3 regions of the Lentzea sp. NPDC092896 genome follow, and region 3 is predicted to be linked to each of the others. Evidence: riboswitches for the same ligand, from Rfam matches in the RefSeq annotation. Region 3 holds a riboswitch; each other region holds the start of a gene.
What was found. Region 3 has a riboswitch for cobalamin ahead of metE (5-methyltetrahydropteroyltriglutamate--homocysteine S-methyltransferase). Riboswitches for the same ligand answer to the same signal wherever they lie in the genome.

Region 1: it holds a riboswitch for cobalamin, as region 3 does, so the genes downstream of both, ACIQF0_RS10120 (prenyltransferase/squalene oxidase repeat-containing protein) here and metE (5-methyltetrahydropteroyltriglutamate--homocysteine S-methyltransferase) in region 3, are expected to answer to the same signal.
Region 2: it holds a riboswitch for cobalamin, as region 3 does, so the genes downstream of both, ACIQF0_RS20880 (FecCD family ABC transporter permease) here and metE (5-methyltetrahydropteroyltriglutamate--homocysteine S-methyltransferase) in region 3, are expected to answer to the same signal.

Annotation. Positions count from the first base shown of each region.
Region 1 is NZ_JBIVPX010000001.1:2,284,263-2,288,244, forward strand. Features, by position in the region: gene ACIQF0_RS10110 (ribonucleoside-diphosphate reductase subunit alpha) at 1-53, shown strand, start outside; gene ACIQF0_RS10115 (ribonucleotide-diphosphate reductase subunit beta) at 50-1,078, shown strand; gene ACIQF0_RS10120 (prenyltransferase/squalene oxidase repeat-containing protein) at 1,133-2,134, opposite strand; cobalamin riboswitch at 2,167-2,293, opposite strand; cobalamin riboswitch at 2,364-2,505, shown strand; gene ACIQF0_RS10125 (hypothetical protein) at 2,589-3,982, shown strand, end outside.
Region 2 is NZ_JBIVPX010000004.1:6,064-10,045, forward strand. Features, by position in the region: gene ACIQF0_RS20870 (3-isopropylmalate dehydrogenase) at 1-916, shown strand, start outside; gene ACIQF0_RS20875 (YciI family protein) at 984-1,403, opposite strand; cobalamin riboswitch at 1,498-1,630, shown strand; gene ACIQF0_RS20880 (FecCD family ABC transporter permease) at 1,663-2,685, shown strand; gene ACIQF0_RS20885 (ABC transporter ATP-binding protein) at 2,685-3,425, shown strand; gene ACIQF0_RS20890 (ABC transporter substrate-binding protein) at 3,422-3,982, shown strand, end outside.
Region 3 is NZ_JBIVPX010000001.1:1,690,249-1,694,230, reverse strand. Features, by position in the region: gene ACIQF0_RS07585 (AMP-binding protein) at 1-56, opposite strand, end outside; gene ACIQF0_RS07580 (enoyl-CoA hydratase/isomerase family protein) at 49-789, opposite strand; gene ACIQF0_RS07575 (TetR/AcrR family transcriptional regulator) at 864-1,424, shown strand; cobalamin riboswitch at 1,423-1,628, shown strand; gene metE (5-methyltetrahydropteroyltriglutamate--homocysteine S-methyltransferase) at 1,736-3,961, shown strand.

The DNA of each region.
Region 1 (3,982 bases), 590 kb from region 3:
AAGCCATCGCCTGTTCCCTCGAAAACCCCGAGTCCTGTGAGGCCTGCCAGTGACCGCGCTCGCCAACACCGCCCGTCAGAACGCTCTGCTCGACCCCGGCATGGACCTCACGCTGCGGCCCATGCGGTACCCGTTGTTCTACGAGCGCTTCCGGGACGCCATCAAGAACACGTGGACGGTCGAGGAGGTCGACCTGCACTCGGACCTCGCCGACCTGAACAAGCTGTCGGAGGCCGAGCGGCACCTGGTCAACCGGCTCGTCGCGTTCTTCGCGACCGGTGACACGATCGTCGCGAACAACCTGGTGCTCAACCTCTACGAGCACGTGAACGCGCCGGAGGCCCGGCTCTACCTGTCACGGCAGCTGTTCGAGGAGGCCGTGCACGTCCAGTTCTACCTGACGCTGCTCGACACCTACCTGCCCGACGAGAACGACCGCATCGAGGCGTTCGCCGCCGTGGAGACGATTCCGTCGATCCGCGCGAAGGCCGAGTTCTGCTACAAGTGGATCGACTCGATCTCGGACCTCAAGCGGCTGGAGTCGCGGGAGGACCGCAGGTCGTTCCTGCTCAACCTGATCTGCTTCGCGGCGTGCATCGAGGGCCTGTTCTTCTACGGCGCCTTCGCCTACGTCTACTTCCTGCGGTCGCGCGGGCTCTTGAACGGCCTCGCGTCGGGCACCAACTGGGTGTTCCGCGACGAGTCGATGCACATGGCGTTCGCGTTCGACGTCGTGGACACCGTGCGCCGCGAGGAGCCGGACCTGTTCGACGACTCCTTGTACGAGGAGGTCAAGCAGATGCTGCGCGAGGCCGTCGACGCCGAGGTGCAGTTCGCGGAGGACCTGCTCGGCGGCGGTGTCGCCGGCATGTCGGTGGCGGACATGCGGTCCTATTTGGAGCATGTCGCGGACCGGCGGCTGCAGGTGCTCGGCATCGAGCCGATCTACGGTTCCAAGAACCCGTTCGCGTTCATGGAGCTGCAGGACGTGCAGGAGCTGTCGAACTTCTTCGAGCGCCGGGTTTCGGCCTACCAGGTCGGTGTGACCGGCACGGTGGCGTTCGACGAGGACTTCTGAGTCGTGCGGGTGCGGTGCCCCTGGCCGGGAACTCCGGTCAGGGGCACCGCTTCGTCAGCAGGCGAGCGTCGGCGCGGCGGGGTTGCCTCCGCCGTCGAGGTTCGCGAGCTTGACCCCGGTCAGGCCGAGCACCGCCTGAGCCGTGGCACGTGGAGCGGTCGCCTGGTCGAATCCCGTTGCGTCGTAGGCGATCGCGCCTCGGTCCGCGACGGCACCCGCACAGCCGACCGCGAGCGAACGCAGGAACTGACGCGCCTGCGTCGCGGCCGCAGGGCGGTGACCGGCCAGCGCCTGCGCGGCCAGGCCGGTGCTGTTGGCGTTGGAAGCGTTGGCGCCGACGGAGAAACCGCCGTCGGCGTTCTGCTTCGACGCGAGCCAGGCGGTGCCTTCGGCGGCGTTGACGTTGTCACCGGTGGCGCGCAACGCCTGCACGACCAGCGCGGTCGAGTCGACGTCACTGGCGCACGGGGTCTGACCGAAGTTCAGCGGGAAACCCCCGTCGGGGCACTGGGTTCCGGCGAGGAAGGCCTTGGCCGACGCGGGCGAGCCGGCCGGCGTGCGGTCGAGGGCGATCAGCGCCAGGGACTGGGTGAAGGCGTTGGAGAAGTCACCGAAGTCCGACCGGTCGGAGAACCTCCCCGACGGCGCGAGCAGGCCGCGCAGACCGGCTTCCAGGTCGACACCGCCGAAAGCGTTGCCGTTCTTGTGTCGCACCTTCGCCGCCAGCAACAGCTTGGCGTGCGCGCCCGCGTAGGCCTCGGTGCCGGAGCCGACGTAGCCGGTGGTGATCTCCGGCTTCGCCAGCCACGTGATGGCCTTCTCGGCGTTGGTGTCCGAGGAACGGGCGGCGGCGAACGCGAAGATCGCGTCGATCGTCAGGCCCTGGTCGGGGAACTTCTGGCCGCCGAAGTCGGCCTCGAACCGTTCGCCGTCGACCAGTTGCCGGGCGAGCCAGCCCGCGGCGGCGCCGGACTTGTTGTGCGTGGCCGCCACCGCGGGGGTGGCAGCGGTGCCAATGCCCAGCATCAGGACAGCAGCGAGCACCAGACGTCTCATGAGAACCCTTTCCCGCACTTCCACGACAGGAGTTGGTGAACACCGCGCGATGCGGGTGACCGGGCTTGCCGCGGAGGGCACACCGTTGCGGGACAGCGCCGGATTCTCACCGGACTTCCCCCGCGCCGCGCTGAACGCCCAACAGGTTCTCATGCCGCGCAAGGCCCCGTACCGGGTACGGATGTGACGCTCGCCTCCGACCCCGAAGGCGGTGCCGAACAGCGGTTTCCAGGTGTTAACCTCGCTCGGCTCGACAACTTCATACCTCGCCCGTGACGGGGAAGCCGGTCGGAATCCGGCACTGTCGCGCAACCGTGGGCCACTGGTTTCAGTGGCGAGTCGGGTCACCATCCGGGCGGGGTGAACGGACCGACCGCTGTCGCGAAACGCAGGGGTGGCTGCCGGCGCCCCGCGTCGTCTCCTCTCCTCGAGCAGCACGAGGAGGGGGAGAGAAATGACCCGGCGCAGGAGCCTGGCCGCACTGGCGTTCGCCGTCGGCGCGGGCCTGATCGCCACGACGATCGCCGGAACCGCGGCCGCCGCGGGAGATCGCGACGCCGCCCACTCCAGCTCCGTGTGGCTCTCCCACCAGCTGCGACCCGACGGCACCCTGGAGAACCCGCTCGGCGGCGAGCTGCCCGACCACGGCCTGATGCTCGACCTGGTCTTCGCGATGCACGCCTCCGGTGACGGCGCGCTCGCCGAGCCGATCATGAAGTTCCTGGACGACCAGGGACACGTCACCGACTACTTCACCTGGGACGGCCTCGCTCCCGGCCAGGGCTTCGACCAGATCGTCGTCGGCGGCGCGGTGGCCAAGACCCTGCTCGCCGCGCAGATCTCCGGCCGTGATCCGCGTGCCTTCGACGGCCACGACATGGTCGCCGAGACGAAGGCGGCGATCCGGCGCTCGGGCGTCGACGCCGGCCGGATCAGCGACTACTCGAAGAACCCCGAGTGGGCGGACATGGTGAACAACAACGCCAACATGTTCGGCCAGTCCCTCGCCGTGATCGGCCTGGCGGTGGCGGGGGAGAACGACCAGCCCGCCATCGACAAGATGGTGACGCAGCAGTGTTCCGAGGGCTACTTCCGGATCTTCTTCGGGTACGTCCAGGGACCTGAGGGCCTCAAGGTGTCCTCCTGTGACGAGGGGAAGGCCGACGGCTCGTCGGCGCCGGACGGTGACGCGACGGGCCTCGCGCTGTCGGCCATGCTCGCGGCGAAGCGCGCCGGGGCGGCCGGGCTCGACGAGCCGATCGCGAGGACCGTGACGTGGCTGAAGAACAACCAGTCCGCCGGTGGTGGCTGGGGTGGCGGTGTCGGGACCGAGGCGCCGAACACCAACAGCACCGGCCTGATCGTGCAGGCGCTCGCGGACGCGGGCGGCGCGGGTGCTGAGGTCGGCAGGGGCGTCGAGTTCCTGAAGTCCGCACAGGCCGGCGCGTCCGACTCGGGTACCGCGCTGGCCGGGCAGATCGGTGCGATCGCGTACGACCCGGCCTCGTACCAGGCGGCGCGCACCGGCGGCATCTCCGGCATCGACACGTGGATCAGGGCGAGCGCGCAGGCCTCGCTCGGGTTGTCGCAGATCGGGTTGTACGCGCTGGCCAAGGGCGACGTGCCCGAGCCGACCCCGACCACCACCGCGAGCAGCACCCCGGCGACGACTACGACCACGGCGGCACAGGGCACCACGCCACCACCGGTGCACACCAAGACCGAGACCACCACCGTCAGAGCGCCCACACCGACGACCAAACCGAAGGCCGTGGTCCGCCAGCCCGCCCCGGCGCCGAAGACCGTGCAACCGGCCGCGAAGACGTCCGCCGCGAAGCTCGGCGCGTA
Region 2 (3,982 bases), on a different contig from region 3:
CTGGCACGCCACGGGAGAGTTGTTGCCCGAGTCGGTGCTGGGAGAGCTTCGCCAGCACGACGCGATCCTGCTCGGCGCGGTGGGCGACCCGTCGGTGCCGAGCGGAATTCTGGAGCGGGGCCTGCTTCTGAGGCTGCGCTTCGAACTCGACCACCACGTGAACCTCCGCCCGGCTCGTCTCTACCCCGGTGTCCGCAGCCCGCTCGCGGACCCGCCGGAGATCGACATGGTGGTGGTCCGCGAGGGCACGGAAGGCCCGTACGCGGGCAACGGCGGCCTGCTCCGCAAGGACACGCCGCACGAGATCGCCACCGAGGTCTCGCTGAACACCTCGTTCGGCGTCGAGCGCGTGGTCCGGGACGCCTTCGCGCGTGCGTCGAACCGTCAGCGCCGGCACCTGACCTTGGTGCACAAGACGAACGTCCTCACGCACGCCGGCTCGTTGTGGTCGCGCGTCGTGGAGGAGGTCTCGCTGCAGCACCCGGACGTCACCGTGGCCTACCAGCACGTGGACGCGGCGACCATTCACATGGTCACCGACCCGGGCCGTTACGACGTGATCGTCACCGACAACCTGTTCGGCGACATCCTGACCGACCTCGCCGCCGCCGTCACGGGTGGCATCGGCCTGGCCGCGTCGGGAAACATGGACGTGACCCGTCGCAACCCGTCGATGTTCGAGCCGGTGCACGGTTCGGCGCCGGACATCGCGGGCCAGGGCATCGCGGACCCGACGGCCGCCGTGCTGTCGGTCGCGCTGCTGCTCGACCACCTCGGCGAGCACGAGTCGGCCCGCCGGATCGAGGCCTCCGTGGCCTTTGATCTCGCTACCAGGGACCACCAGTCGCCTGGGGCCACCTACGCCATCGGCGATCGTCTCGCGGCACTCGTGTCGTCGAACGTCCGCACTGGCTGAGGTTCATCCGCTCGACGTTTTGAAGCCCCGGCCGGACTTTCCGGCCGGGGCTTCGGCGTTCTCCGCGTCAGAGCTGGCCGTTGGCCTCACGCCACGCGCGCTCCTTCTTGATCCACTCGTTGTCCTGCGGGAACTCGTCGATCGTCGGCACGCGCCGGATCTCGGTCTTGAACCCCGGGCCGGTCAGCGGCATGCGCTTGGCCCACTCGATCGCTTCTTCCTTCGACGAGACGTTGAGCAGGTAGAAGCCGTTGAACAGCTCCTTGGTCTCGCCGTACGGGCCGTCCGTGACGACCGGCGGCTCGGCGGAGTAGTCCACGACGACGCCCTCGGACGGCTCGGACAGACCCTCGGCGGCCAGCAGCACACCGGCGCGGATCAGCTCCTCGTTGAACGCGCCGACCGTCTCCAGCATCTTGTCGAAGTCGACCTCGCCCATGTTCGCGAAGCCCTCGTCGGTGGCGCGCATGATCAGGATGTACTTCACGGTGGATCTCCTCGCTCGGTGTCTTCCTCGGTGACGTCCACAGGTCGAACGGACCGCGGGCCGGATCGACATCACACCCGAAAATTCTCGAACTTTCTGTTTCCGCAGGTAGGGTCGCCTCAGTCGTGCGTGGGGGAAGACCGGTCGAAGTCCGGCGCTGACCCGCAACGGTAGGTCTCCTGATCAGGAGACGAGCCCGAACACCCGCTCACGGTGACCGAGAAGTTCCGACTCCGCCGTGGACTGCGGGAAGGACCCAGTGCTCTCCAAGATCAGCGTGCTCGTCGGCGTGCTCGCCGTCAGTCTCGTCGCGGGCGTCGCGCTCGGCCCCGTCTCCGTTCCGTTCGACCTCACGCTCGAACTGCTGTGGGCGGCGCTGACCGGCGGCACGATCCCCGCCGACCTCGCCGGGCAGTACCACATCGTCTGGGACATCCGGCTTCCCCGAGTTCTGCTCGCGGCCGTCGTCGGCGCCGGCCTGAGCACGGTCGGCGTCGCCATCCAGGCGATGGTCCGCAACGCGTTGGCAGACCCGTACGTGCTCGGCATCTCGTCGGGCGCGAGCGTGGGCGCGACGGCGGTGGCGACGCTCGGCATCCTGTCCGGCCTCGGCGTCTACGCGTTGTCGGTGGGAGCGTTCCTGACCGGTCTCGGCGCTACCGCCCTGGTCTACATCACCGCACGCACGAGCCGAGGGCTCACACCGTTGCGGCTCGTGTTGACCGGGACGGCGCTGGCGTACGGGTTCTCCGCCGTGGCGATGCTGCTGGTGTTCCAGGCACCGCGCGGTGAGGCGGCGCGGGCCGCGATGTTCTGGTTGCTCGGCAGCCTCGGCGGGGCGAACTGGCAGTCGCTGCCGGTCGCCGCCGTGGTGACCGCGGCCGGCATCGTCTACCTGGCGACCAAGGCGCGGCAGCTCAACGCGCTGGCGATGGGCGACGAGACCGCGACCACGCTCGGCGTGGCGGTCAACCGGTTCCGCACGCACCTGTTCATCGTCACCGCGGCCATGACCGGTGTGCTGGTGGCGGTCAGCGGTGCCGTCGGGTTCGTCGGACTGATGCTGCCGCACCTGACGCGCATGGTAGTGGGCGCCGACCACCGCAAGGTCCTGGCGCTCGCACCGCTGGCCGGAGCGTCGTTCCTGGTCTGGGTGGACGTGGCCGCGCGCATGCTCGCGGCACCGGAGGAACTCCCGCTCGGCGTCATCACGGCCGCGCTCGGCGTGCCTTGCTTCATCTTCCTGATGCGTCGCAAGTCCTACGTCTTCGGAGGCCGCTGATGCGCGTCGAGCTGAACGACGTCGCCGTCCGGAACATCATCTCCGACGTTTCTTTGCACGCCTCTGGCGAGGTTGTCGGCATCGTGGGCCCGAACGGCAGCGGCAAGTCCACGACGCTGCGCTGCGTGTACCGGGCGTTGAAGCCCGACGCCGGCACTGTGCTGCTCGACGGCTCGAACGTCCACAAGCGACATGATGTCGCCCGCCACCTCGCGGCGTTGACCCAGGAGTCGCAGGTCGAGTTCGACTTCACGGTCACCGAGGTCGTGGAGATGGGCCGGCTGCCGCACGACCGTGATCCGGTCCGCGACTCTCGGGTGGTGGCCGAGGCACTGTCCACGGTGGACGTTTCACATCTCGCTTCGCGCAGCTTCCTCAGTTTGTCCGGTGGTGAGCGACAGCGCGTGCTCATCGCCCGCGCGATCGCCCAGGAGCCGCGGGTGCTCGTGCTGGACGAGCCCACGAACCATCTCGACATTCGCCATCAGCTCGATGTTCTCCAGCTCACGCGTGGGCTGGGGATCACGGTGCTGACGGTTCTGCACGACCTGAACCTCGCTGCTTCCTTCTGCGACCGGCTGTACGTGTTGGACGAAGGACGGATCGTCGCGTCCGGCACACCGGCGGAGGTTCTCGTGCCTGAACTGATCGCCAAGGTTTTCCACGTCACCGCGCACGTCGTGCGGCATCCGACCACGGGAGTTCCCCAGCTCCTGTTCGATCAGGAGGTCACCCCTTGAGAACCGTTGTCCTTGCCGCTGTGCTGTTGGTCTCCGGCTGCGGCGCCACGGTCGCCCAGGACACCTCCGCGTCCGACCCCGTGACGGTCACGAACTGTGGTCAGCAGGTCACGTTCGACAAGATTCCGTCCAAAGTGGTCACCAACGACACCGGGATCACCGAGTTGATGTTCGCGCTGGGACTCAAGGACCGGATGGCGGGTTACGTCATCAGCGGCGTGGACTCCGTCGACGTGCGCACCTCGCCGTGGAAGGCCGACTTCGGGAGCGTGAAGCATCTGTCCGACAAGGTCTCCAAGGAGGTCGTGCAGGGCGCGAACGCCGATCTGGTCTTCGCCGGCTGGAACTACGGGTTCAGCGAGAGCACCGGGTTCACGCCGGACGCGTTGAAGGCGTTGGGGATCGGGACCTACCAGCTGACTGAGGCCTGTCGGAACGGGGTGGGCAAGCAGCGCGGCATCATGCCCGCGTTGGACGCGCTGTACACGGACCTGCGCAACCTCGGGAAGATCTTCCGGGTCGAGGCCAAGGCTGAGGAGCTCGTGAAGGGGTATCAG
Region 3 (3,982 bases):
GTCTTGTCCGGCCACCGAGTCACGGCCGTTCGCAATGCGGAGATGAGGTCAGCCACGGCCGAACTCCTCCCGGGGCTCGTCCCCCTCGCCGGACAGGCTCGTGACGATCGCGTGGTCGACCTCGGTCGCCATCGCCTGCTCCAGCGTCGAGTCCACACCCAGGTCGAGCGCTCGTTTCGCGAGCCCGGCGGCGACCGGCGGCTGGGCGGCGATGCGGCGCGCGAGCTTCATCGCGTGCTTCTCGTGGTTCAGCGCGTAGGAGTTGATCAACCCCAACTCGTACGCGCGCGGAGGGTGAATTCGTTCGCCGAGCAGGAGCATCTCCTTGGCACGCGCCAGACCGACGATCCGAGGCAGCAGGCTGGAGATCCCACCGGTGACGCTGAGCCCGACGCCGACCTCGGGAAATCCGAACTGCGCGCTGGTCTGCGCCACGACCAGATCGCAGCCCAGCGCGAACTCGGCGCCCGCACCGAGCGCGTAGCCGTGCACCGCGGCGATCACGATGCCGGGGAAGTCGCGGATCGCGCGGGTGACGTCCTGAATGCGCTCCAACCGGGCTCGCGTCTGCTCCTCGGTCTCGACCGGAACCGGCTCCTTCAGGTCGTGGCCGGCGCAGAACGCCCTGCCGCGGCCCGCCAGCACGATCACCCGCGCCTGGTCCTCACCTGCCCGCGCGAACGCGGCCAGCAGGTCCTCGACCAGCGCCGGGACCACGGCGTTGAGCCGTTCCGGACGGTTCAGGTGCACCTGCGCGATGCCCTCGGCACAGGAGTAGTCGACGGTCATCTCTCCCCTTCGATCGATCGATCGATCGGGACTGACGCTAGAGTGAGCGAGTCGGGCCGGTCAAGGGAGGCAGCATGACGACGGAGGAACGGGTCCGCGAGGCGGCCGTGCGGTTGTTCGCCGAGCGCGGCTTCCACGGCACCGGCATCCGCGACCTCGCCCAGGCCGCCGGCCTGTCGTCGGCGACGCTCTACCACTACATGGGCACCAAGGAAGACCTGCTGGTCGAGATCATGCGCACGAGCCTGACCGAGCTGATCGGCAAGGCCGAGCAGATCACCGGTGACGAGACGGACCGTCTTGTCTCGTTGGTCAAGATGCACGTGCAGGCGCACGCCGAGAAGCCGCGCGAGACAGCGGTGGTGGACGGCGAGATGCGCGCGCTGACCGGCGAGCGCCGCGAGGAGATCGTGGCGTTGCGCGACCGCTACGAGCGCTTCTGGCAGGACGCGATCGACGACGGCGTGAAGGCGCGCAAGCTGACGGTCGCCGATCCGAGCGTCGCGCGGCTCGCGTTGCTGGAGATGTGCAGCGGCGTCTCGCGGTGGTACTCCCCCGCGGGGCCGGTCAAGTTGAGTGATCTCACCATTCAGTACGCGGCTATGGCGCTGGGCATGCTCGGCGCGGCCCGCTAGTGTCGGTCCTGCCAGCGGTTCACCCGGGCTCGTTCCGGGTGGAGCAAAAGGGAACCCGGTGCGAGTCCGGGACTGCCCCGCAGCGGTGAGTGGGAACGAAAGCCGTCAGAAGCACTGGGTCTGCCAGATCTGGGAAGCGACGGCCGGTAGGAGCCAGCGAGACGCCCACGAGTCCGAAGACCTGCCGCCGGTCCGCGCGCCGACCCGGTGCGCGGTGCTCCGGAGCCTCTCGGGCGGGCTGACGGGCGCGGCTGCGTGCCGTCCTGCTCGCGTGTCTCCGGTGCTTCCGCACGCTCGCGAGGAGAGAGCCTGTGACCATTGGCAGCACTGTTTTCGGCTACCCCCGCATCGGACCGAAGCGCGAACTGAAGCGCGCGGTCGAGCAGTACTGGGCCGGGAAGATCGACGAGGCCGCCCTGCGGGAGACGGCGAAGCAGCTCAGGGCGCAGACCTGGGCCGAACTGTCCGAACTGGACTCCGTTCCGTCGAACACCTTCTCGTTCTACGACCAGGTGCTCGACACGTCGTTGCTGTTCGACGCGATCCCCCAGCGGTTCCGCGACCTCGGACTGTCCGAACTGGACACCTACTTCGCGGCGGCCCGCGGCCGGGACGGCGCCGCGGCCCTGGAACTGACGAAGTGGTTCGACACGAACTACCACTACCTGGTGCCGGAACTGGGCCCGGACACCGAGTTCCGGCTGGCCGGCGACAAGCCGATCGCCGAGTACCGCGAGGCGCTCGAACTCGGCGTCACGACCCGGCCGGTGCTGCTCGGCCCGGTGACGTACCTGTTGCTGGCCAAGAGCACGGTGCCCGGCTTCGAACCGCTGGCACTGCTCGACCGCCTGCTGGAGGCGTACGTCGAACTGCTCGGCCGCCTGCGCGTCGAAGGCGTCGAGTGGGTGCAGATCGACGAACCGGCGTTCGCCGCCGACCGCACACCGGCCGACCTGAACGCGTTGCGCCGCGCGTACCGGACGCTCAGCGGACTGCCCGGCAGGCCGAAGCTGCTGGTCACCGGCTATTACGGCGGCCTCGGCGAGGCGTTGCCGATCCTGGCCGAGTCGCAGGTCGAGGCGATCGGCCTCGACCTGGTCAGCGCACCGGACACGTCGGTCGCGATCCCCGCGTTGCGCGACAAGATCCTGGTGGCCGGCCTGGTCGACGGCCGCAACGTGTGGCGCACCGATCTGCACGCCGCGCTGGCGAAGGCCGCGACGTTGCTGGGCTTCGCGAACGAGGTCGTCGTGTCGTCGTCCTCCACGCTGCTGCACGTGCCGTACGACCTGGAGGCCGAGGACCTGGAGCCGGACGTGCGGGCGCGGCTCGCGTTCGCCCGGCAGAAGGTGCGCGAGATCGTGGTGCTGGGCAGGGCTTTGCGCGGCGGAGCCGACGGTGCCTGGGCCGACGAGGCGAAGCGCCAGGTGCCCAGCCCGCGCCGCGACGACCACGTCCGGGCGCGCATCGAGTCGTTGCGGCCGGAGCACAGTCTTCGCTCCCCGTACGAGGAGCGTGCCGCCGCCCAGCAGGCCCGGCTCGGGTTGCCGCCGCTCGCGACCACGACGATCGGGTCGTTCCCGCAGACCGGTGACATCCGCAAGGCGCGTGCGGCCGTGCGCAGCGGTGAGATCACCGAGGACGAGTACGGACAGCGGATGCGGGACGAGATCGGTCGCGTGATCGATCTGCAGGAGGACATCGGCCTGGACGTGCTGGTGCACGGTGAACCCGAGCGCAACGACATGGTCCAGTACTTCGCCGAGCACCTGGAAGGCTTCGCCAGCACGCAGTTCGCGTGGGTGCAGTCGTACGGGTCGCGGTGCGTGCGGCCGCCGATCATCCACGGCGACGTGTCCCGCCCGAAGCCGATGACGGTGCCGTGGAGCACCTACGCGCAGTCGCTGACGTCCAAGCCGGTCAAGGGAATGCTGACCGGCCCGGTGACGATCCTCGCGTGGTCGTTCGTCCGCGACGACCAGCCGCTGGCCGACACCGCGGCGCAGGTGGCGCTGGCGTTGCGCGACGAGATCCGCGACCTGGAGGCCGCCGGGATCCGGGTGGTGCAGGTCGACGAACCGGCGTTGCGCGAGCTGCTTCCGTTGCGCCGGAAGGACCAACCGGCGTACCTGGAGTGGTCGGTCGGCGCGTTCCGGCTCGCCACCGCGGGCGCGACGCCGGGCACCCAGATCCACACCCACCTGTGCTACTCGGAGTTCGGCGAGGTGCTCGGCGCGATCTCCGACCTCGACGCCGACGTCACGACGATCGAGGCCGCGCGGTCCAAGATGGAGATTCTGGAGGGCCTGGAGTTCCCGCGCGGCATCGGTCCCGGCGTCTACGACATCCATTCACCGCTGGTGCCGAGCGAGGACGACATCGTTTCGCTGATCACCGAAGCGGTGCGCGCGGTCCCAGGTGAACGTTTGTGGATCAACCCCGACTGCGGGTTGAAGACGCGCGGTTACGCCGAGGTGGAGCCCGCGTTGCGAAACCTGGTCGCGGCGACCCGTCGCATGCGGGCCGAACTGCACTGATGAGAGCGCGACCCCGGGACG